2 regions of the Methylobacterium sp. Leaf94 genome follow, and region 2 is predicted to be linked to the other one. Evidence: riboswitches for the same ligand, from Rfam matches in the RefSeq annotation. Region 2 holds a riboswitch; the other holds the start of a gene.
The links. Region 2 has a riboswitch for thiamine pyrophosphate ahead of thiC (phosphomethylpyrimidine synthase ThiC). Riboswitches for the same ligand answer to the same signal wherever they lie in the genome.
Positions count from the first base shown of each region.

Region 1: linked by a shared signal. The riboswitch ahead of thiO (glycine oxidase ThiO) and the one ahead of thiC (phosphomethylpyrimidine synthase ThiC) in region 2 are both predicted to bind thiamine pyrophosphate.

Region 1 is NZ_LMRM01000034.1:292,810-304,614, forward strand. Features, by position in the region: gene ASG63_RS16855 (hypothetical protein) at 1-194, opposite strand, end outside; gene carA (glutamine-hydrolyzing carbamoyl-phosphate synthase small subunit) at 406-1,647, opposite strand; gene ASG63_RS16865 (GatB/YqeY domain-containing protein) at 1,856-2,317, shown strand; gene dnaG (DNA primase) at 2,404-4,326, shown strand; gene rpoD (RNA polymerase sigma factor RpoD) at 4,527-6,521, shown strand; gene ASG63_RS16880 (adenylate/guanylate cyclase domain-containing protein) at 6,760-8,007, shown strand; TPP riboswitch at 8,053-8,181, shown strand; gene thiO (glycine oxidase ThiO) at 8,259-9,464, shown strand; gene thiS (sulfur carrier protein ThiS) at 9,461-9,673, shown strand; gene ASG63_RS16895 (thiazole synthase) at 9,708-10,493, shown strand; gene ASG63_RS16900 (thiamine phosphate synthase) at 10,534-11,190, shown strand; gene ASG63_RS16905 (NAD(P)H-dependent flavin oxidoreductase) at 11,209-11,805, shown strand, end outside.
Region 2 is NZ_LMRM01000004.1:64,805-76,609, forward strand. Features, by position in the region: gene ASG63_RS03815 (Y-family DNA polymerase) at 1-124, shown strand, start outside; gene thiC (phosphomethylpyrimidine synthase ThiC) at 820-2,712, opposite strand; TPP riboswitch at 2,793-2,901, opposite strand; gene ASG63_RS03825 (BA14K family protein) at 3,051-3,785, shown strand; gene ASG63_RS03830 (hypothetical protein) at 3,894-4,148, opposite strand; gene ASG63_RS03835 (hypothetical protein) at 4,274-4,495, opposite strand; gene ASG63_RS03840 (hypothetical protein) at 4,682-5,479, opposite strand; gene ASG63_RS03845 (alpha/beta hydrolase) at 5,744-6,589, shown strand; gene ASG63_RS03850 (hypothetical protein) at 6,615-6,989, shown strand; gene ASG63_RS03855 (acyltransferase family protein) at 7,198-8,292, shown strand; gene ASG63_RS03860 (glutamine amidotransferase-related protein) at 8,297-9,154, opposite strand; gene ASG63_RS03865 (hypothetical protein) at 9,300-9,593, shown strand; gene ASG63_RS03870 (hypothetical protein) at 9,604-9,813, opposite strand; gene ASG63_RS03875 (hypothetical protein) at 9,994-10,317, shown strand; gene ASG63_RS03880 (GNAT family N-acetyltransferase) at 10,378-10,827, shown strand; gene ASG63_RS03885 (transglycosylase domain-containing protein) at 11,055-11,805, shown strand, end outside.

The DNA.
Region 1 (11,805 bases), on a different contig from region 2:
AGGAAGGACCAGGTGCTCTCGACGCGGTCGAGGCTCGCGGCCGGGTCGATCAAGGCGCGGATGTTGCGGACCCACGGCGCATAGCAGGCCGAGTAGAGGGCGGTCATCCACGCGAGGCTGACGGCCACGCCGAGATGGAACGTGAAGAGGCGATGCAGGCGCGAGAAGTCGTCGCGCGCGTCGTCGAACGTCATGTGGAAATCCCCGGCAAGCGTCGGAACCGACCCGGCGACGATCTTCGAACGCCGTCCTTAGCGGGCCGTTAACGATGCCGGGATGCCCCGGAATGCCGGATTTTTTGTGACGCGGCGGGAACCTTCTCGCGGTTGGCATGCCTGCGTGCAGGGCTGGCCTGCCGCCGCCGCGGTGGCCGGAAGGGGCATCGCCTCCGTCCGGCCATACGAATCAGTCGGCGGTGGTGACCAGGGTCTCGGGCTTGCCGGCCTTCATCAGGGCGACGAAGCGCTCGAACAGGTAGTGGCTGTCCCGTGGGCCGGGCGAGGCCTCCGGGTGGTGCTGAACCGAGAAGGCCGGCCGGTCGGTGAGGGTGAGGCCGCAATTGGAGCCGTCGAACAGGGAGACGTGGGTCTCTAGCGCCGTCTCGGGCAGGCTCGCCGGATCGACCGCGAAGCCATGATTCATCGAGACGATCTCAACCTTTCCTGTGGTCTTGTCCTTCACAGGGTGGTTCGCGCCGTGGTGGCCCTGCGCCATCTTCACCGTGCGGCCGCCCAGCGCCAGGCCCATGAGCTGGTGCCCGAGGCAGATGCCGAAGGTCGGCACCTTCTCCTGCAGCAGGGTTCGGATCACCGGCACCGCGTATTCGCCGGTGGCGGCCGGATCACCCGGGCCGTTCGACAGGAACACCCCGTCCGGCTTCATCGCCATGATCTCTTCGGCGGTCGTCGTGGCGGGTACCACGGTGACGTCGCAGCCGGCTTCGGCCAGAAGCCGCAGGATATTGCGCTTCACGCCGTAGTCGATCGCGACGACCTTGAGCCCGGTGCCGGGCTTGCGGTCGCCGTAGCCGGCCTTCACGTCCCAGATGGTCTGCGACCATTCCGAGCGCTCCCGGCTCGTCACCGGCGGCACGAGGTCGAGACCCTCCATCGGCGCGAGAGCCGCGGCACGGGCCTTCAGGGCCTCGCGGTCGAAGCGGCCCTCCGGATCGTTGGCGATGACGGCGTTCGGCATGCCGTTGTCGCGGATAAGGGCGGTGAGCGCCCGGGTGTCGACGCCGGTGATGCCGACGATGCCGCGGGCCTTGAGCCAAGCGTCGAGGTGGCTCGACGAGCGCCAGTTCGATGGCTTGGTCAAGGCGGACGCGATCACGGTGCCGCGCACGCCGGAGGCCGGCGCCGCATCGAGGCTCTCAAGGTCCTCGTCGTTGGTACCAGTGTTGCCGATATGCGGGAAGGTGAAGGTGACGATCTGGCCGGCATAGGACGGGTCGGTCAGGATCTCTTGGTAACCGGTCATCGCGGTGTTGAAGCAGACCTCACCGTCGGCGGTTCCGGTCTGGCCGATGCCGAAGCCCTCCAGCACGGTCCCGTCCGCCAGGACCAGAAGGGCTGTAGCCAGGGGCTCGGCCCAGGGAGCGGGGGGCGCGGGCACGGCAGGCGTCTGGACGCCATCATCTTGCAGCATCGGCGTGATCTCGCTTATGTCCGGCCGATCCCGGCGCCGTATAGCGGCGCATGCGGGCGGCTTGTCGTGCGGCGCTCATAGCGAGCGTGCCGTGTTAGGGTCAATGTGGCCCTCGCGTCGGTGCGTCTCAAGAACCCTGGTTCGCGCAGCAATTCGCAGACCACGCCGTTGATCCGCTGCCCTGGGTTCATCTTTCAGGAGTCACACGATGCTGCGCGCCCGTCTCACCACCGAGATGAAGGAAGCCATGAAGGCCGGCGACAAGGCGAAACTCGCCACCGTCCGGATGATCCAGGCCGCCTTGAAGGACAAGGACATCGAGGCGCGCGGCCTCGGCAAGGAGCCGGCCTCCGAGGAGGAAATCCTCGCGCTCCTGCAGAAGATGATCAAGCAGCGCAACGAATCGGCCGCTGTCTACGACCAGGGTGGCCGGCCCGAGCTCGCCGAGAACGAACGCAACGAGGTCGCGATCATCGCCGGCTTCCTGCCGCAGCAGATGGACGAGGCCGAGACCCGGGCGGCCATCGACAAGGCCGTGGCCGAAGTGGGCGCCGCCGGGCCCAAGGACATGGGCAAGGTCATCGCCGCCCTGAAGGGCGCCTATGCCGGCCGCATGGACTTCGCCAAGGCGAGCGGCCTCGTGAAAGAGGCGCTGAACGCAAAGGCCTGAGGGCGTCCCAGCGCCCCGCATCGGCGTTGGGGACTCTTTAAGCCCGGGTCGCTAAGATGGGCGGCCGCAGAGGTCCGGTTCTTGCCGTGCGTTACCCGCCCCACATCCTTGAAGAGATCCGTGCGCGCCTGCCCGCATCCGATATCGTGGGGCGGCGCGTCCGGCTGAAGAAAGCGGGCCGCGAGTGGCGCGGTCTGTCGCCGTTCAATGCCGAGAAGTCGCCCTCGTTCTACGTGAACGACCAGAAGCAGTTTTATCACTGCTTTTCCTCGGGCAAGCACGGAGATGTCTTCACCTTCCTGATGGAGACGGAGGGGTTGAGCTTTCCGGAGGCGGTGGAGCGTTTGGCGGCGGAGGCCGGCGTGACCCTGCCGGCGCCGAGCGCCGATGCCCGCGAGCAGGAGACCAAGCGCGCCGGGACCTTCGACGTCATGGAGATGGCCGCCGCGTTTTTCGAGGAGCAGCTGCGCGGCCGCGCCGGTGCGGAGGCCCGCGCCTATCTCGACCGGCGCCAGCTCGGCCCGGAGACCCGGAGCCACTTTCGCCTCGGCTACGCTCCGGGCGACCGCTACGCCCTGCGCGACCACCTCGCCGCCAAGGATGTCGACCGCGACCTGATGGTCGAGCTCGGTCTGCTGGTGGCCGGCGAGGACATCCGCGTGCCCTATGACAAATTTCGCGACCGGGTGATGTTTCCGATCGCCGATTCGCGCGGGCGCGTCATCGCCTTCGGCGGCCGGGCGATGCAGAAGGACGCCAAGGCGAAGTACATGAACTCGCCGGAGACGCCGCTCTTTCACAAGAGGCAGCTCCTCTACAATCTGCACCAGGCCCGCAAGCCTGCGCACGATCGCGGCGTCATCATCGCCGTCGAGGGCTACGTCGACGTCATCGCCATGACCCTGGCGGGCCATCCCAACGCGGTGGCGGGCCTTGGCACGGCGCTCACCGAGGAGCAGATCGGCCTTCTCTGGCGCAACGCCGACGAACCGATCCTATGCTTCGACGGCGATGGCGCCGGCCAGCGTGCGGCCTTCAAGGCCCTCGATGTGGCGCTGCCCGGCCTGACGCCGGGCAAGTCCCTGCGCTTCGCCATGCTGCCCGAGGGCCAGGACCCCGACGACCTCCTGCGCGCCGAGGGAAAATCGGCCATCGACCGGGTGCTCGACACGGCCCGGCCCCTCGTCGAAGTGCTGTGGTCGCGCGCCACCGACGGGGCGCCGCTCGATACGCCCGAGCGGCGAGCCGGTCTCGCCAAATCGCTGCGCGAGATGGTCGCCTCCATCCGCGACGAGACCGTGCGGGGATTCTACCGGGACGAGATCGAGGGCCGCCTGCGCGCTCTCTCTCCGCAGGCCGCCTCCGGGCGCCGCGGCCCCTGGGAGCCGCGGGCGGCCTCCGCGCGACCCACCTTCCAGCGCCAGCCCCGTCCGGGCGATCCGCCACCCTCGCCGCGAATCACCACCAAGTTCAATCCGCTCTATGCTGGCGAGACCAGCGCCTCCGGCCCGGTGGCGTTTCGCGACCGCGAGGCGATGATCGTCTCCAGCCTCCTCGTCCACCCCGAACTGCTCGGGATCGAGGCGGAGGATCTCGCCGAGCTCGAACTGGGCGACCCGGATGCGCAGGCGTTGCGCTCCCTCCTGCTCGACAGCCACGCCGACGCGGATCAGCCCGGCGTCGCGGTTCTGGAGAGCCGATTGAAGCGGGCCGGGCTCACGGAAGCCGCCTCCCGGCTCGCCAGTCATGTGCGCCCGGGCGATCGATGGACCCTTGACGCGCATGCCGATCCTGTGCGTCTCGAAGACGCATTGCGTCAGGCCGTGATCTTGCACCGCAAGTCTGGAGCGCTAAATAGCGAACTCCGCTTGGCTGAGCGGGCCCTGGTCGAGGACGAGACGGAGGCGAACTTCGCTTGGCTGTGCGACGTAAAGGCCCGTATGGCCGTCATCGCTGGTGCGGAGGCGGACGAGGTGGTGCCGGATGCGGATGAGGCATCGACACCCTGAGACGCGCACCGCGAACGAATTCGGCCGCCATTGGCGGCTCATGGTTAACAATCGGTCAAGCGTCTCGCTTGCATACCGGGATCTGACTTCGACGCGGCTGTCACTTCGGCGGACCGCACATCACATGTATTTCAGCGTCGACGACGCGGAGTGAGCGACATGCTCCCGCGCGATGCTGACACGACAACCATAGGCGGACCATGGCGACGAAGGCAACGGAACGGGACGAGACGGATGCTGCTCCGGAGCAACAGACCGACGGGCCGCTCCTCGATCTGACGGATGCCTCCGTCAAGCGGATGGTGAAGCTCGCCAAGAAGCGCGGCTACATCACCTACGAGGAGATCAACGAGGTTCTGCCCGACGGTCAGTCCGACCCCGACCAGATCGAGGACGTGCTGTCGCAGCTCTCGGAGATGGGCATCAACGTCGTTGAGGCGGAGGAGACCGAGGAGACGACGGAGGCCAAGGGCAACGGCGAGGCCGACGACGAGGACGGGGCGGAGGGGACCGAGGTCGCCGAGATCGCCCCCACCAAGCCCGTTGCTCTGCGCGCCGAGACGACCAAGGAGCCCACCGACCGCACGGACGATCCCGTGCGCATGTACTTGCGCGAGATGGGCTCCGTGGAGCTCCTGTCCCGCGAGGGCGAGATCGCCATCGCCAAGCGCATCGAGGCCGGTCGCGAGGCGATGATCGCCGGGCTCTGCGAGAGCCCGCTGACCTTCCAGGCCATCATCATCTGGCGCGACGAACTCGTCGACGGCCGGGTGCTCCTGCGCGAGATCATCGACCTCGAAGCGACCTATGCGGGCCCCGACGCCAAGAACGCGATGCAGATCGCCGACGGCACGGAGGAGAGCGAGGACGCCGAGGGCGACGCGCCGACGCCGCCCGAGGGCGACGACGAGGATGACATGGAGAACAACGTCTCCCTGGCGGCCATGGAGACGGAGATCAAGCCGCGCGTCCTCGAGACGTTCGACAACATAGCGAACAATTATCGCAAGCTGCGCAAGCTGCAGATCGAGCACGCCGAGCTCAAGGCCTCGGGCGGCACCCGCACCGATGCGCAGGAGCGCAAGCAGGAGGAGCTCAAGGACGCCGTCGTCACCGACGTGAAGTCGCTCTCCCTCAATGCCAACCGCATCGAGGCCCTGGTCGAGCAGCTCTACGACATCAACAAGCGTCTCATCTCCCATGAGGGCCGCCTGATGCGCTACGCCGAGAGCCACGGCGTCGCCCGCGACGAGTTCCTGCGCCACTACCAGGGCTGGGAGCTCGACCCGAACTGGATGGAGCGCGTCGGCAGCCTCGGCGGCCGTGGCTGGAAGAACCTCGTCGAAAAGGGATCGAGCGAGGTCGCCCGGCTGCGCGAGCAGATCCTGACCCTCGCGTCGGAGACGGGCCTCGAGATCGGCGAGTATCGCAAGATCGTTAACATGGTCCAGAAGGGCGAACGCGAAGCCCGCCAGGCCAAGAAGGAGATGATCGAGGCCAACCTGCGCCTGGTGATCTCCATCGCCAAGAAGTACACCAATCGCGGCCTGCAGTTCCTGGATCTGATCCAGGAGGGCAACATCGGCCTGATGAAGGCCGTCGACAAGTTCGAGTACCGGCGTGGCTACAAGTTCTCGACTTACGCCACCTGGTGGATCAGGCAGGCGATCACCCGCTCGATCGCCGATCAGGCCCGCACCATCCGCATCCCGGTGCACATGATCGAGACGATCAATAAGATCGTCCGGACCTCGCGCCAGATGCTGCACGAGATCGGTCGCGAGCCGACCCCGGAGGAACTGGCTGAAAAGCTGGCCATGCCGCTGGAGAAGGTGCGCAAGGTTCTCAAGATCGCCAAGGAGCCGATCTCGCTCGAGACTCCGATCGGCGACGAGGAGGACAGCCACCTCGGCGACTTCATCGAGGACAAGAACGTCGTCCTGCCCATCGACGCGGCGATCCAATCCAACTTGCGGGAGACCACGACGCGCGTGCTCGCCTCGCTCACGCCCCGCGAGGAGCGGGTGCTGCGCATGCGTTTCGGCATCGGCATGAACACCGACCACACCCTCGAGGAGGTCGGCCAGCAGTTCTCGGTAACCCGCGAGCGCATCCGTCAGATCGAGGCGAAGGCTCTGCGCAAGCTCAAGCACCCGAGCCGCTCGCGCAAGCTGCGCAGCTTCCTCGACAACTGACATCTTCGTTTGCGCCGGCTCGCCCCGGCCAACGACCCCTGCGAATGAGCCGGCTCCTCTCGGGGTCGGCTCTTTCGTTTCGACTTCCCGGCCATCGATGCGCATGAAGCGCGCCGAACGGCGTCGGCTCCGGCGTCCGGCCCAGTCTGCACTGTTGAAGCGGTGACGCCGGCACGATACGCACGAAACCAGAGCGGTGGCCGTTGCCGGACGCCATCTTCCAACCCACCTTGGCCATATGCTCGATCAAGGCCCGCCCCAGCCTTCCCCCACCGCCGAAGCCGATGGCTCGGAGGCGGCCGACGTCCCCTTCGGCGCCCTCCAGCAATGCGTGGCCCTGCGCGACTGGCTGCTGAGCGAGGGGGCCCGCATGCCGAAAGCGGAAGACCTGCTCTCCGGCCTCGCCGAACGCCTGATCGCGCTGGATGTGCCGGTGGACCGCGCCACCACGGCCATCGACGCCCTGCATTCCGAGTATTCCGGCGTCGGGCGGTTCTGGACCCGCGAGACGGGCTCCACGGTCCGTCTGTTCCCGCACGGGGAAGCGTCGGACAAGGCCTATCGGGCAAGTCCGTTCTTCCGTGTTCACGAAACCGGCGCGTGGCTGATCCTCGATCTCGCCGAGACCCCGGATGAGGCCTTCGCGGTCATTCCGGACCTGAAGGCCGAGGGCTACCGGCACTACATCGTCGCGCCGCTGTTCTTCACCAACGGCACGCGCAACGGCATCTCCTTCGCCACCCGATCCGAAGCGGGGTTCCGCGACGAGGACGTGGCGATTCTCCGCTTCGTCATGCCGACACTGGCGGCGGTCATGGAGATGCGCAGCGTCAACAAGCAACTGGATCACGTCCTGCGGATCTATGTCGGCGACGAGCCGCACAAGGCGATCCTCGGCGGCTCCATCCGTCGCGGTCACGTCCAGCGCATCCGCTCGGCGATCCTGTTTGCCGACATGCGCGATTACACGCGCATCTCCGCCGACATGACGCCGGAAGAGGCGGTCGACCTCCTGAACATCTTCTTCGACTGCCTAGTGCCGGCCATCGAGCGCGAGGGCGGCGAGGTCCTGAAATATCTAGGCGACGGCCTGCTGGCGATTTTTCGCGAGCCCGGAGACGATTTGGGCGGTGCCGCCAAGGGGGCGCTCACCGCCTCGCAAAGCGCCATGGCGGCCCTCGCGGAGGCTAATGCGCTCGGCCGCTTCGCCAATCCCGTGGCCGCCGGCATCGCCCTGCATCACGGCGAGGCCGCCTACGGCAATGTCGGCTCCGGCGCCCGACTAGACTTCACCGTGATTGGACGCGACGTGAATCTCGCTAGCCGCGTCGCCCGGCTGAACCGGACGCTGGGCGAACCGATCCTGATGACGAAGCCCTTCGTCGACTTCCTCTGGGACATGCCGGAGCCTCTCGGCGAACATGCGCTCGATGGGTTCGCCGAACCCATGGGTGTCTATCGGCCGGCGCGCCCGCCCGCTGCCTGAGGCCCGCTCGGGGATTGACCCCAATGCGCGGACGGCCCACATCAGGGGTGTTCCAGGGAGATCCCCGGCAAGGGGCTGAGAAACCGATGGCCGTCCGCTCGCGGATGGCGGCGCGGAAATCCTTCGAACCTGACCCGGTTCATACCGGCGTAGGGATTGGACCGCGGGTTTCTCCTCGAGCCCGGCACGCTTCACCACGCGAAGCTGCAGCCCCACCAATCTCGACGCCTGTTGCGGAGATTGTGTTGGACGTGACCCCGAACGCCTTCCTCAACCTGCGACGGACGCATGGCGTTGCGCCGCCGGCCGCCGTTGCCCCGGCACGCAGTGACGTGGTCGTCGTCGGCGCCGGCCTGATCGGGCTGTCGATCGCTTGGCGCCTGACGCAGGCCGGGCGATCGGTGACCGTGGTGGAGCGCGACACCGTCGGCGCCGGGGCGAGCCTCGCCGCCACCGGTATGCTGGCCCCCGCTGCCGAGCACGAGCCCGGCTCCGACCCGCTGCTGCCCCTGGCCCTGGAGAGCCTGTCGCGCTGGCCGGGTTTCCGCGATGCCCTTCAGGCCGCGGCCGGCCTCGACATCGACTACCGAGAGGAGGGCACCCTGGTGCTGGCCATCGGCCGCGACGAGGTCGAGCGCCTGCGCTTCCGGCACGATCTGCAGAAGCGCTCCGGCCTCGACGCTCGCTGGCTGACCGGTCCCGAGGCCCGGGCCCGCGAGCCGCGCCTGCGCCCCACCGTCACCGCCGGCCTGTACTGCCCGCACGACCATCAGGTCGATCCGAGCCGGGTAATGGCCGCCCTCGTGCGGGCCTGCCTCGCCGCAGGAGTCGCCATCGTGGAGGGCTGCGCGGTCGAGGCGCTGGATTGGAGTGCCGACCGGGTCACTGGCGTCCGTACGGCCCAGGGCATCAGCCGGGCCGACACCGTCGTGCTCGCCTCCGGCGCCTGGAGTGGGGAGACGGGACTCCTGCCCGATCATCTCGCCCTGCCGGTCCGGCCCCTGCGCGGCCAGTCCCTCGCACTACGGACCACGGCCCGCACCGGCACCCTCACCCACATGGTCTGGACCGAGCAGGTTCACATGGCGCCGAAGAGCGACGGCCATCTCATCGTCGGCGCGACGGTGGAGGATTGCGGCTTCGTCCCCGGCGTCACGGCCGGCGGCCTCTACGCCCTGCTGGAGGGCGCCCGCCGCGTCCTGCCCGGCATCGAGGAGATGGCGGTGGAGGCGATCTGGAGCGGCCTCCGGCCGACCTCGGACGACGATGCGCCGATCATCGATGCCCTGGCGCCCGGCCTCGTCGTCGCCACCGGTCATCACCGCAATGGCTACCTGCTGGCCCCCGCCACCGCCGATGCGGTCGCGGCCCTGGTCGCCGAGGGAACGCTGCCGGATTACGCCCGGGATTTTGGTCGAGCCCGCTTCGCGTCGGCACCGCAGAGGGTGTTCGCATGAAGCTCACGGTCAACGGAGAGGCCCGCGAGAGCACGGCTGCCGACCTCGACGCCCTGTTCCGGGAGGAGGCCGAGGAGACCGGCATCGAGAGCCCTCAGGGCATCGCCATCGCGCTCAACGGGTCCGTGGTTCGCCGCCGGGACTGGGCGCTCACCGCCCTCAGCGACGGCGACCGCGTCGAGATCGTCCGCGCGATGCAGGGCGGATGATCGAAAGGGGAGACATCATGACAGGAAGGTGGGAATGACCGAGATCGCGAACGACACTGACTCGCTGGTGATTGGCGGTGTGAGCCTGGGCTCGCGTCTTTTCATCGGTACCGCCGGCTACCCCACCCAGAGCATTCTGTTCGATGCGGTGGCGGCGTCCGGCGCCGAGGTGGTCACGGCCTCGATCCGGCGGGTTTCGCTCCAGGGGCACGGCTCGGATACGCTGCGCCGGCTCAAGGGGCACCGCTTCCTGCCCAACACCGCCGGCTGCGAGACGGCGCGCGACGCGATCATGACCGCCGAACTCGCCCGCGAGGCCCTCGATACGAACTGGATCAAGGTCGAGGTCATCGGCGATCGCGAAACGCTGTATCCCGACGTGGCCGAACTGCTGGATGCCTGCCGCCACCTCGTCGATGACGGCTTCACCGTGCTGCCCTATTGCAACGACGATCCGGTGGTCTGCCAGCGTCTCGCCGATCTCGGCTGCGCCGCCGTGATGCCCATGGGCTCGCTGATCGGCTCCGGCATGGGTGTGGCCAACCCGGCTAACCTGGAGCTGATCTGTCGGCGCTCGCCGGTGCCGGTGATCGTCGATGCCGGCATTGGCACCGCCTCCGACGCGGTTATCGCCATGGAGCTCGGCGCCGCCGGCTGCCTCCTCAACACCGCGGTCGCCAAAGCCGACGATCCCGTGCGGATGGCTCGTGCCATGCGCAACGCCGTCCAGGCCGGCCGCGACGCGTATCTTGCCGGCCGCATCCCGAAGCGGGGCCGGGCCGAGCCGTCGAGCCCGCAACTCGGTCTCGTGGGCTCGTGAGCCGGGTTGCGTCCGACGCGCCCGCTACCGGCGCACGGCGATGAGCGGCCTGCCCGCGCGGCTACTGGTGGTGACGGACAGGTCGGCGACCGACGTACCGGAGGTCGCCGCCCAGAACCTCCGCGCCACCCTCGAACGCCTCCTGCGGGCCGGCGCCCGCTGGGTCTGGTTTCGGGAGCGCGACCTGGCGCCGGATGCACGGCGCGCGCTCGCCCGGGATATCGCGCGTCTGGTTCAGGCTGAGGGCGGTTCACTGACCATCGGCGCCGATGTGGCGCTCGCCGCCGAGCTCGGGGCCGACGGAGTCCATCTGCCCGGTGGAACCACCGCGGCCGAGATCGCCGAAGCCCGCCGGCGCCTATCCGGCGGTCGCATCGGGGTTTCGGCGCACACACTGGAGGAGATCGCGGTGGCCGCGCGGTCCGGCGCCGACTACGCTACCCTCAGCCCGATCTTTCCGACGCAGAGCAAGCCCGGCTACGGTCCCGCCCTCGGAGCGGCGGCCCTGGAAACCGCCGCCGGGTTCGGCATGCCGGTCATCGCCCTCGGGGGAATCACGGTCGACCGCGTGGACGCATGCCGCGCTGCGGGCGCTGCCGGCGTCGCGGTGATGGGCGCACTGATGCACGGCGCGGACCCGGTGGCCGAGGTGCGCGCCTATCTCGCCCGCCTCGGCGCGACATCCGACGAGCGGTGACAGGCAAGGAGGCAGCGCATGTGGGGAAAGAACCGCTTTCTCGAGCGCGTAAGGGTGCAGCATCCGATCATCCAGGCGCCGATGATCGGACCGAAGCCGGCCCTTGCCGCCAGCGTCAGCGCGGCCGGGGGCCTCGGCTCCCTCGCCTGCGCGGCGATGAACCCGGACACGGTACGCAACGAAGCGGCGGCGATTCGGGCGCGGACGGACGCGCCGTTCAACCTGAACTTCTTCTGTCACGTGCCGGACGTGCCGGATGCAGTGCGCGAGTCCGCCTGGCGCAGCCGGCTCGCGCCCTACTATGCGGAACTCGGCCTTGATCCGTCGGCTCTGATCGTCATGGCACAGCGGTCGCCCTTCGACGCTGCGATGCTCGCGGCCGTCGCCGACGTCCGGCCGGCGGTGGTCAGCTTCCATTTCGGCCTGCCGGAAGCGGCGCTCCTCGACCGCGTCCGGGCGCTCGGCTGCATCATTCTCTCGTCCGCAACCACGGTGCGCGAAGCGCGCTGGCTCGCCGAGCGCGGGGTCGATGCGATCATCGCGCAGGGAGCCGAAGCCGGCGGGCATCGCGGCCTGTTCCTCGGCGGCGATCCCGCGACGCAAGTCGGCACGATG
Region 2 (11,805 bases):
GGGTCCGCTGCGGGACTACTACGTGGTCGAAGACGAGGCCGGCCGCCGCCTCTGGGTCTATCGCGAGGGCTTCCCCACGATGGAGGCGCCCGCGCGCTGGTTCGTGCACGGGCTGTTCGCGTGACGCGACGGGGGAGAACCGCGCCGGGGCGATGCCGCGCCCCGCAACCTGTGATAGCACTCCGCGCGATCGGGCACGCCGGCCCGGGGCGGAAACGCAGGGCCATCGGAATGATCCCCACCGGACGGGCGTGGAATCGGGTGCGGCCGTTCGCGGCGGCGCTGCCGGGGATCGTCCACGTCCCGACCTCGGACGCCGCGTCGGACGCTCGCGGCCGCGCCGCCTTCGTCGCGGCTCATCGCTGCGAAGTGGTCGCGCGGCTGAGCAGCATCCACCTGCACGGCCCGCGCAGCACGTCCCGGGATCGGTTCCTCACCGTGAGCATCGTCCGGACGGATCAGCGCTACGTGCAGTGCATCTTCTTCGACGAGGATACGCGGATGGGCTGCGAAGCCGCGTCGGGCGGGTGTGCGCAGGGGCCGGAGGCGTCTGGCGATGTCCTGCCCGACTCCACGAAGGCGGCCCTTCACCGGCTGGGCTTCGTGCAGCTCCGGCGGAACGAGAACTATGAGCGGGAGATTTCGCTGGGCACGCCGCCCGACTTCGATGCCGCGGCCGATCTCATGATCGGCACGCTCTACGATGCCTACGACGCGCGCGCACACGCCTCTGGAATTCCACGCACCGCGGGCGGTCCTTCCCCGCGATGCCTGTCCCGGGCCGGTCAGCGAAAACCAGCCGGCCCGGGACGCGGGGGCCTACTCCGCCGCGTCGACGTAGAGCTTGCCACCCTCGGCCTGGAACTCGGCCGATTTCGCCGCCATGCCGGCCTCGCGCTCGGCCGCGCTCAAGGGCGCGGCCTCGCCCAGCACCTGGCCGGCCGCCTCCATCGCCAGCACCTCGGCGCGCAGGTCCTGCGTGATCTTCATCGAGCAGAACTTCGGGCCGCACATCGAGCAGAAATGGGCGACCTTGTGGGCGTCCTTCGGAAGGGTCTCGTCGTGGTAGGCGCGGGCGGTGTCGGGATCGAGGGAGAGGTTGAACTGGTCCTCCCAGCGGAAGTCGAACCGGGCCCGCGACAGGGCGTCGTCGCGCAGCTGCGCCGCCGGATGGCCCTTGGCGAGGTCGGCGGCATGGGCCGCGATCTTGTAGGTGATTACGCCTTCCTTGACGTCGTCGCGGTTGGGCAGGCCGAGATGCTCCTTCGGGGTGACGTAGCAGAGCATGGCGCAGCCGAACCAGCCGATCATGGCGGCGCCGATGCCCGACGTGATGTGGTCGTAGCCGGGGGCGATGTCGGTGGTCAGCGGGCCGAGGGTGTAGAACGGCGCCTCGCCGCACTCCACGAGCTGCTTCTCCATGTTCACCTTGATCTTGTGCATCGGCACGTGGCCGGGGCCCTCGATCATGGTCTGGCAGCCCTTGTCCCAGGCGATCTTGGTCAGTTCGCCCAGGGTCTCCAGCTCGGCGAACTGGGCCGCGTCGTTGGCATCGGCGATGGAGCCGGGGCGCAGGCCGTCGCCGAGCGAGAACGACACGTCGTAGGCCCGCATGATGTCGCAGATCTCGTCGAAGCGCTCGTAGAGGAACGATTCGCGGTGCCCGGCCAGGCACCAGCGCGCCATGATCGAACCGCCGCGGCTGACGATGCCGGTGACGCGGCGGGCGGTGAGCGGCACGTGGGCGAGGCGCACGCCGGCATGGATGGTGAAGTAGTCGATGCCCTGCTCGGCCTGCTCGATCAGGGTGTCCTTGAAGACCTCCCAGTCGAGCTTCAGCGGGTCGCCGCCGACCTTCTCCAGGGCCTGGTAGATCGGCACCGTGCCGATCGGCACGGGCGAGTTGCGCACGATCCACGAGCGGATGTTGTGGATGTTGCGGCCCGTCGAGAGGTCCATCACCGTGTCGGCGCCCCAGCGGGTCGCCCAGACCAGCTTCTCGACCTCCTCGGCGGCGGACGAGGTCACGGCCGAGTTGCCGATGTTGGCGTTGATCTTCACGAGGAAGTTGCGGCCGATCGCCATCGGCTCCACCTCGGGGTGGTTGATGTTGGCCGGGATGATGGCGCGGCCCCGGGCCACCTCGTCGCGCACGAATTCCGGCGTGATGAAGGCCGGCAGGGCGGCGCCGAAGCTGTTGCCGTCGGCCAGGGCCGCCTGGGCGCCCTCCAGCATCGTCTCGCGCGCCAGGTTCTCGCGGTGCGCGACGTAGATCATCTCCTCGGTGATGATCCCGGCGCGGGCGAACTCGTACTGCGTCACCATCTGGCCGGGCGCGGCCTTGCGGATCTCGCGGGTGGCCGGACACGGGGCCACGAGCTTGTCCTCGGGCACGAAGCCGTTGTCCTCGGGCTTGACCGCGCGCGGGGTCACGGTGGCGTAGCCGCGCCGGGCGATCCAGGGCTCGCGCACCAGCGGAAGGCCGGCCCCGAGGTCGATCCCCGCATCCGTCTCCGTGTAGGGACCCGACGGATCGTAGACCCGCACCGGCGCCTCCTTCGGATCGCTCAAGGTGATCTCGCGGAACGGTACCCGGATGTCGTCGTGCCCGGCCACCGCCGCGTAGACCTTGCGCGAGCCCATGATCGGGCCGGTGGTCACCGTGGGCGCCTGCCCCTGCGGCAGATCCTTCGGAAGAACGGGTGCATTCATCGGGTTCGCTCCTGGCGTGGGAGACGATCCGGACTCGCGAACGGCGGTGTCGGATGGGACGACGCCTGAACATGCGCGCCGCGTCTTGGAATTCCCGTCCCTCCGCCGGTACGAACCGGATCAGGTTCAAGGGTCAGGGCGTCGCGCCCAATCTCAGCCCCCGCACTCGGAGCTCCCCTCGGAATGCTTCCAGATTCGAGGTCTGCGGCCGTTTTGTCAATCGCCGGCCCGACGAACTGAGACGGAATAGGGCCTGAAACGAACTTTATCGTCAGGCCCCGCGTTCCTTTACCAGAAGTTCGATCCTCGGGATCGGCATGCGAACGACAGGTTCTCCCATGAAGCGCATACTCCTGGCATCGGCCGCCCTGGTCGGGGCCCTCTCGATGATTCCCGCCTCCGCGGACGCACGTCCGGGCGGCGGCGGTGGTTTCCGTGGCGGTGGCGGCGGCTTCCACGGCGGCGGCCTGGGTGGCGGCGGATTCCGCGGCGGCAACTTCGGCGGCGGTGGCTTCCGCGGTGGTCTCGCCCAGGGCGGCGGGTTCCGCGGCGGCAATCTTGGGGGCAACTTCGGCGGCGGCGGGTTCCGCGGCGGCCTCGCGCAGGGTGGCTTCAACCGCGGCGGGACCATCGGCGTGGGCGCCGGTGCCGTCGGTGCCGGGGCGGGCCTCGCTGCTGGCAACGGCTTCCGGGGTGATCGCGGCGGCTTCAACCGCGGTGGGTTCAACCGGGGTGGCGCCTATGCCGGGCGCGGCTACGGCTACCGTCGCGGCTATGGCGGCCTCGGCCTCGGGCTCGGCCTGGGTCTCGCCGGCGCCGGGATCGGATACGGCCTCGGCAGCGCCTATGGCGGCTACTACGGCGACGACTATTACGCCGGCGGCTATGCGCCGGCCTATTACGGCGGTTACGCGCCCTATGGTGGCGGCTATGCCGCGACGGGCTACGAGGCCACCCCGGAGGTCGCGACCAGCGGCGAGGACGTCGCTTACTGCGTCCAGCGCTTCCGGTCCTACGACCGCCGCACCGGGACCTATCTCGGCAATGACGGTCAGCGCCACGCCTGCCCGTAACGGCTGACAGGCTCCGGGACGATCAGAAGGGGCTCCGCCGCGCGGCGGGGCCCTTTCGCGTCCGCGGGGCACTTTGATCGGGGGTGCGGAGGCCGGACGCGTCGGGCCTCACGAGCCCTGCAGGCTCTCGGCGAAGTCGTCCGGCACCTCGCCGAAGCTGCCGAGGATCGTGGCACTCTCCAGTTCCCCCGTCTCGTCGTCGGCCACGACCTTGATCGCCGCCGTCCCGGGAAAGCGGGCGGCCATCGCCTCGGCCTTCTTCAGGGCCCCGCTCTCCGTCACCGCCACATCACGGTCGCCCGGCGAGAGCCGCTTGCGCTTGAGCACGAAGGTCTGCACCAGGAACGTCGTCTTGAGGGCCATCGCAGGGTCTCTCCACCGGGCCGCGCCGGATCGCGTCGGATCCGGATACCGAGCGCATCTAGCACGAAAGCCCGGTTCCCACGCGACCCGAACGCCGCGGACAGGACCGGGCCGCGCTCCTCCGCTCAGGCTATCGGTTCGTGTGGTGCCTCGAGCCGCTGGATCAGGCGCCCCCCGTCCCAGAGCTCGACCGAACGGCCGTCCATGAAGGCCCGTGCCCGCTCCAGCGCCTCCGCCTCGGTGCAGCCCGCGAGGGACTTGGTGTGAAGGACGCGGCCGGCATTGTTCAGCAGCAGCACGCGGTAGGCCGACGGCGGCGTCCCCTGCCCCGGCGCATCGTCCCGCATGCCCCCCTCCCGCCTCGACGATCGCGACGGGCCGGTGCGTCGCCCCGAATTCAAGACGAACCGCGCACCGGCTCCGCATGGGTCGCAAGAGTACGGCTCGGCTCGTTAACGTACACACCGCATCGGCAAATCATTCCACGATGGGTTCAAGTCTTCCGTTCGCGGTGGTCGCGCCGCACGAGCGGATCACCACAGGCGCACCAGCCGGAAACCTGCGATCACATCTGCGAGATCGATGCCGAGCAGGTCCGTCAACAGCAGGCTGGCGCGGAACAGCGGCCGGGTGAAGGCGGCGGAGACGAGGAAAAGACCCAGCAGCACCAGCCCCGAATGCCGGGCCATCCGGTCCGCGAAGGCCCAGGGCGGGGATGGCGGCGAAGCCGGCGGGCCGGAGAGCCAGGGTCGGACGATGCCGTAGCCGTCGAGCCCTGGGATCGGCATCAGACCGAGCACCAGGGCTGTGCCCTGGAACAGCACCGAGACGGCGAGCACCGCACGCAGCGTCTCGGCCCCCGGACTGGCCAGGGCATAGAGCAGCGCGAGAACGACGAGGAAGAGGACGCTCATCGCCGGGCCGGCGGCGGCCACCGCCGATTGCCGTCCCCGGCTCAACCCGGCCTCGGGCGGACCGCCGACGCGGCCTGGCAATCCCACGCCCCCCGGAAATCCCACGCCCCCCATGACGGTGAAGAGCGCCGGCAGCAGCATGGTCACCACGGGGTTGGGGGCCCGCAGGGGATCGAGGCTGAGCGCGCCGGTCGGGGGCAGGCCCCAGGACAGAGCGGCCCGGGCATGGCCGTATTCGTGCAGGCACAGGCCCAGCACCCAGCCGGACATCAGGAACACGAAGGCGGCGCCCGAGCCCGCGAGCGCCCCGGCGCCGATGCCCAAGCCAACCCCGCAGAAGATCAGCCCGATGAGGAGCGCGTTCGGGCTCAGGCCGGGACCGCCCATGCCCTCCGCGCGGCCGGACGCGTCCCTCATGCCGCGCCGCGCCGGACCGGTGCGGGCGAGGTGGACCGGTGACGCGTCGTCAGGAGGCGGCTTTGGGGCCGGAGGCCGCTTCGGGGAGGGACGGGCGCGGGAGCATTCACGCGACGCAACATCGCTGGTGACACGCCAAAGTCCAGCCCTACCTCTCGGGGACGCCCCAGTGTCCCCTCCATCCCCAGGGTCCGGCGCGGTTCGGCGCCCCGCCACGACGGTCCGGGGTCGTCGCTCGGTCGCGGCCTCCCCTTCATCGAGCGCATGCGCCTTCTCGCTTCCCTCGTGGCCACCGCCATCCTCGGTCTCTCCGTCCTGGCCGTGACCCTGCTGACCGTCTTCCAGCGGCACCTGATCTATCCGGGCGCCTTCCGCAGCCGAGCGCCCGCCCCCGCCCGGCCGGCGCCCCCGGGCACGGAGGCGATCAGCCTGCCCACGGCCGACGGCGAGCGGCTGTTCGGGTTCTGGCGCGCGCCGGAGCCGGGCTGTCCCGTGGTGCTCAGCTTCCACGGCAACGGCTCGCGGCCGGAGCCCGGAGCGGCGCGCTTTGCCGGCGCTCCCTGGCGCGGGGCGGGCTGGGGCGTCCTCGCCATCGCCTATCGCGGCTATCCCGGCTCGACCGGGAGTCCGAGCGAGGCGGGGCTGATCGCCGACGGACAGGCGGCCTACGCGATGGTCCAGGCGCGGGTCCCCGGAACCCCGGTGCTGCTACACGGCCACTCCCTCGGGGCCGCGGTGGCGGTGGCCCTGGCCGAGGCCCGGCCGCATCTCGGCCTCTATCTCGAGGCGCCCTTCGACTCCCTCTCCGCCATCGTCGCCGGGCGCTTCCCCTTCCTGCCGACCAGCCTGCTCCTTCGGGACACCTTCCGGTCCGATGCGCGCATCGCCGCCGAGGGCGGTCCGATCGTCATCGTCCACGGCCGGGACGACCCGGTGGTGCCCCTCGCGCATGCCGAGCGGCTGGCGGCGCAGGCCGGTCCGCGCACGCGCCTGACGGTCATCGCCGGCGACCACGTCTCCATTCTCGGGACCCAGGACCGCGAGGCCGCGGCCGTGTTCCAACCGAACGACCCCGCCCAGCGCCGGCCTGTTCCGGCAGCGGTCCACTGACGCACGCATCCGACGGGAGACACCCTTGGGACGACGAGCCCGACTCTGGCGCGACGACGACCCGGCGACGCACGGTCCGCAGGCCAAGCCTCCGGTGATCTGCCCGCTCTGCGAGCGGCCGATCCCGCCCCATGCCAAATCGAGCCTGCACCACCTGACCCCGAAGCTGAAGGGCGGGGCGCGGGCCGGCACCGTGCGCCTGCACCAGATCTGCCATTCGGCGATCCACGCCCGCTTCAGCGAGGCCGAGATCGCCCGGCGCCTCGCCGACGTCGATGCCCTGCGGGCGGCGCCCGAGATGGCGGAGTTCCTGGCCTGGGTCCGCACCAAGCCGGACGACTTTCACGCCGCGACCCGCATGACCCGCGACCGCCGGGGCGCCAAGCGCGACCCGCATTGAGGGCGGCGAGAGGTGGCCGCACGCGGGCAAGGCGTGGCCCAAACCGGAGCCGGTGACGGCCCGGCCTTTACCCTCCGTTCGGCATGATCCGCGGGCGGTCCTCGCCGTATCGCCATCCTTAAGACCTGGCGCCGAAGGATCGCGGTCCTGTGGGCAGGAGCGGATCATGGCGGCGGTCGCGGTGGGGCAAGGCACGGCGGAAGGAACGATGGACGGAACGGGGCAGCGCGCAGCGGGATCCCCGCGGGATGCCGCCCGGCTCGCCTGGGTGGATGTCGCCAAGGGCCTGTGCATCATCCTCGTGGTCATGATGCATGCGACGCTCGGCACCGGGATCGCGATGGAAGGCGAGGGCTTCCTGCACACCGTGGTGGCCTTCGCGCGCCCGTTCCGCATCCCGGACTTCTTCCTGCTGTCGGGCCTGTTCCTCGGCCGGGTCATCGACCGCGACTGGCGCCTGTTCCTCGACCGGCGCCTCGTGCACTTCGTCTACTTCTACGTCCTCTGGGTGCTGATCCAGTCAACCTTCAAGTACGGCCCGATCACCGACGGAGCCGGGCCGGGCGCCTTCGTCGCCCACCTCGCCCTGGCGGTGGTCGAACCCTACTCGACCCTGTGGTTCATCTACCTGCTGGCGGTGTTCTCGGTGCTGACCAAGGCGCTGCGGCCGGTGCCGACGGCCTGGCTCCTCGGCGGGGCGGCACTGCTGCAGGTCCTGCCGATCCATACCGGTTTCGAACTGATCGACGAGTTCTGCGACCGCTACGTCTGGTTCCTGGTCGGCTACCTCTTCGCCGCGCGCATCTTCACCTTCGCCGATCTCGTGCAACGCCACGCCCGCGCCGCGCTGCTCGGCCTGGCGCTCTGGGCCGTGGTCAACGCCGCGATGGTCTTCGTCCCCACGGGCTTCCCAGCCGTGCCGGTCCTGGCGAACCTCCCGGGCCTCGCCCTCGTCCTGAGCGGCGCCGGCGCCCTCGCGATCGTCGCCATCGGGGCCCTGATGTCACGGGCCGGCGGGCCGGTGACGGCGGCGCTGCGGGCCTGCGGCCAGCGCTCGATCGTGATCTACCTCGCGTTCTTCCTGCCGATGGCCCTCACCCGCACGCTGATCGTGCGGTCGGGGGCGATCACCGACATCGGTTGGGCGAGCCTCGTCGTCACGGTGGTGGCGATCCTGGTTCCGCTGGGCTTCGATCGGATGATCCGTCACACGCGCCTGTCGTTCCTGTTCGTGCGACCGCGGGCCTTCCACATCGTCGGCGCCCGCCCGCGGCCGGGCGCTCCCGCCCTGCGCGCGGTCTGAGCCCTCAGGCCGCGGCCTCGACCCGCGGCCGGACGAGACGGTCGAGGAAGTTCCCGATCTCCGCCCGCCGGCGGGCCGGCTCCAGCAGGTCGGGGCCGAGCCGGTGGCGGGCGATCCGGTCCCGGTGTCCCTCCGGGTCAGCATGGATGCGGCAGAGGTCCGCCGCATAGGCCTCCACCGCCGCGCGGTCGGGCAGCGCGCCCGCCTCCACCACGTCCTCGGCGCTGAGGCGCAGCATCGCGGCCAGGGCGTCGAGATCGAGTTCTGGGTGGTACTGCGTGCCCCAGAACACGCCGGCCCCGTGCCGGATCTCGATCGCCTGGACCGACAGGACCGCGTTGCCCGCCAGCACCGTGGCGTGGGCCGGCGGCGTGATGACGGCGTCGAGATGCATGGCGGGGGCATCGAAGCGCTCGCCCCGCCCGGCGAGGAGCGGGTGCGCCCGCCCGGCCTCGGTGCGCACGAGATCGCGCGAGAATCCGTATTCCGGACCCTTCGGGGCGCGGGCCGCATGGCCGCCGGCCACCACCGCGGCGACCTGGACGCCCCAGCACGAGCCGAAGACCGGAAGCCCGGCGCCGAGGGCTTCGCGCACGAGGTCGATCTGGCGCCGCACGGCGTCGGACGCGTCGCAGACGTGGAGCGTCGATCCCGTGAGGAAGAGGGCGTCGAAGCCGGCGAGCCGCGTCCCGGGGGACAAAGCCGCATCGGCGTCGGCCGGGGTGATCAGGGTGCAGTCGACCCCGGGTGAGATCTGGCGCAGGACCTCCGCATAGGCTTCCGCCGAGGTGACGCCGGTGGCTGAGACGTGATCGGCCCGTCCGGACCGGTCGTTCCCATCGGCCACGAGGAGGTGCAGCATGGATGCGGTCCCATCCGGCCCCGGGGGCCGGCCAAAGGGACGGGGAACGATCCCTGACTGCCCTCGTTCCCGTCAGGCCGGACGCCGGATCGCCGCATGGCGGTCGGCGGCGATTCGCACCGAGAGCCCACGATCGGAGGCTTCGATGGCCACGCCACGTCCCGCGACCGCCCCGCTCGGTCGCGCCCGCCCTCGGTGGGCATCCCTGGGTCTCGCCCTCGCCGGTCTGGTGCCCGGCCTCGCTCCGGCGCCCGCCGCGGCGCAGTACATGGCCCTGACCGCCCCCGCGCCGAAACCGGCCGCGCCCGAGCCGCCGAAGCCGGTTCCGCCGCCGACCCGCGCGGCGGAGCAGGCCTTCGACGGACACCTGCCGAACCAGCGCACGGGACACGGGCGCGAGCGCGTGGTGCGCGACATCTGCATCGGCTGCGACCGCTGACCCCGATCGATCAGGTGTCCGCGCGGGCGCCTCGCGTGATCGCCTCCACCATGCCCTGCGACAGCCGCACGAACTGGCCGGTGCCATGCCCGCGCGCATCGAGGAGTTCGGCGAAGACCGGCTTGGCCGGCTCGTAGGCCAGGGCGTCGCGGGACCGCGGCCTTCGGCGCTTCTCCCGGAGGCGGTCGGCAAGGGCGGCAGGAACGAACGGATCGCGCAAGTCCGGCAGGCTCCTCGTCATGGCCCGCGCGGGTGGGAACCCGCCGGGCGAGGCCCGGGCTTAGGTCCAGGGTGGTTGCGGGAAGCTTAAGGCCGGGCCGCCCGTCACGCTCAGAACCCGCGATCACGGAACCGTATTCCCGCGGCCGTGGTTGGGTCTGCCGAACAGGGAGAAAACTTGATGTCTGACAGCGTGTTGGCGACCGTGACCGTTCCGTCTCTCAGGGCCGCCCGCGTGGCACGGGATCGTCTGTCGCGCGCCGGCTTCGCCCGCAACAGCATCGAGATCGACCGCGTGGACGACGACGCCTTCGAAGTGTCGATCGCGACCCGGCCGGAGAACCATGCCCGGGCCGAGCGCATCCTCAGCGGCTCGCCCCTGGGCAACGACCTGCGGGCCGCAGGACAGGCCGCGGCGAGCCGGTTCCAGGACAATCGCGGTCTCGCCCTCGGTCTCGCGGCCCTGGCGGGCTTCGCCCTGTTCGGCCTGATGCGCCGGGACTAGAACCACCCGCAAGACCCTCGCTCCGCCGGCTCCGGCCGGGGGAGCCGACCGGAGCGATGCGTGGCGAGCCGTTACGGGCTGGAGATCCGGGCGGCGAACGGCAGCGACGCGGCGGGCCTCGCCGAACTCCTGCGCGGCTCCGGCCACCCCGCCGCGAGCGAGACCCTGGCCGAGCGGATCGAGGCCCTGCGGCACGGCTCGGGCGCGGCCCTCGTCGCGGTCGACTGGGGTCCGCCGAGCGGCCTCGTCGTCCTGCACTGGTATCCCTCCCTCACGGCCAGCCTGCCCACGGCGCAGATCACCACCCTGCTGGTCGATCCCGAGGCCCGACGGCGCGGTATCGGCCGCCTTCTCCTCAAGGCGGCCTCGCAGGCGGCGCGCTCGGCCGGATGCGGCGAGATCCAGTTGCTGGCCCGCCACGACCAGGCGGATCTGCAGGCCTTCGGCGCCGCCACCGGATTCAGCGATCACGGCTCCGTCTCGGTCCGGCCCCTGCGCAAGAAGGCGTGAGCAGGCCCACCGGGTTGCGGGGGTCGAGCGGGCGCCCGCGCGGTCGCTCCCGCCGCCCCGGTCGCCCCCTGAACATCCGGTGTACGAACCGCGCGGGCCGTCGAATTTCCCCTTGTTTTTCAACGCTTTGAAAAATCAGCCGGTTAACACCCCTTAAACCCGCCGCAATTACCGTGCGCAAGCAGGGTCGCTCGAATCGCGAACGAACCTTGGGGCAGACGGGACGCATGGCGAAGGGACGTGGAGGCGCGGGCAGGGGGGAGCCGAACTTCGACGTGCCCGAGGGCCGTGTCGGGGACCCGGCCGATCTCGATCTGCGGCTCTCGCGCGCCGATCGCGCGGGAGGCGGCGTGGCACGAGGCGAGTCAGGTTCACGGGGCGGCCGCGGCGCGAAGAGCCGTGCCCCCGCCCCATCACGGGCGCTGCGCAAGGCGCCGCGCCGGGCCCGCCGCTCGATCCTCGGCCGGCTCGTCTACGGCGTCCTCGTCCTCGGCCTCTGGGGCGTGATCGGCATCGCGGGGCTCGTGGCCTACCACGCGTCGCAGCTGCCGCCGATCGACCAGCTCGCGGTCCCCAAGCGCCCGCCCAACATCGCCATCCTGGCGAGCGACGGCTCGCTCCTGGCCAATCGCGGCGAGACCGGCGGCCGGGTGGTCGGCATCAAGGAACTGCCGCCCTACCTGCCGCGTGCCTTCGTGGCCATCGAGGACCGGCGCTTCTACAGCCATTTCGGCGTCGATCCCGTCGGCATCGCCCGCGCGGTCGCCCAGAACGTGACCCGCCGCGGCGTGTCGCAGGGCGGCTCGACCCTGACGCAGCAGCTCGCCAAGAACCTGTTCCTCACCCCGGAACGCTCCGCATCGCGAAAGATCCAGGAGGCGATCCTGGCCCTCTGGCTGGAGCACAAGTACAGCAAGGACGAGATCCTCGAGCTCTACCTCAACCGCGTCTATTTCGGCGCCGGCGCCTACGGCGTGG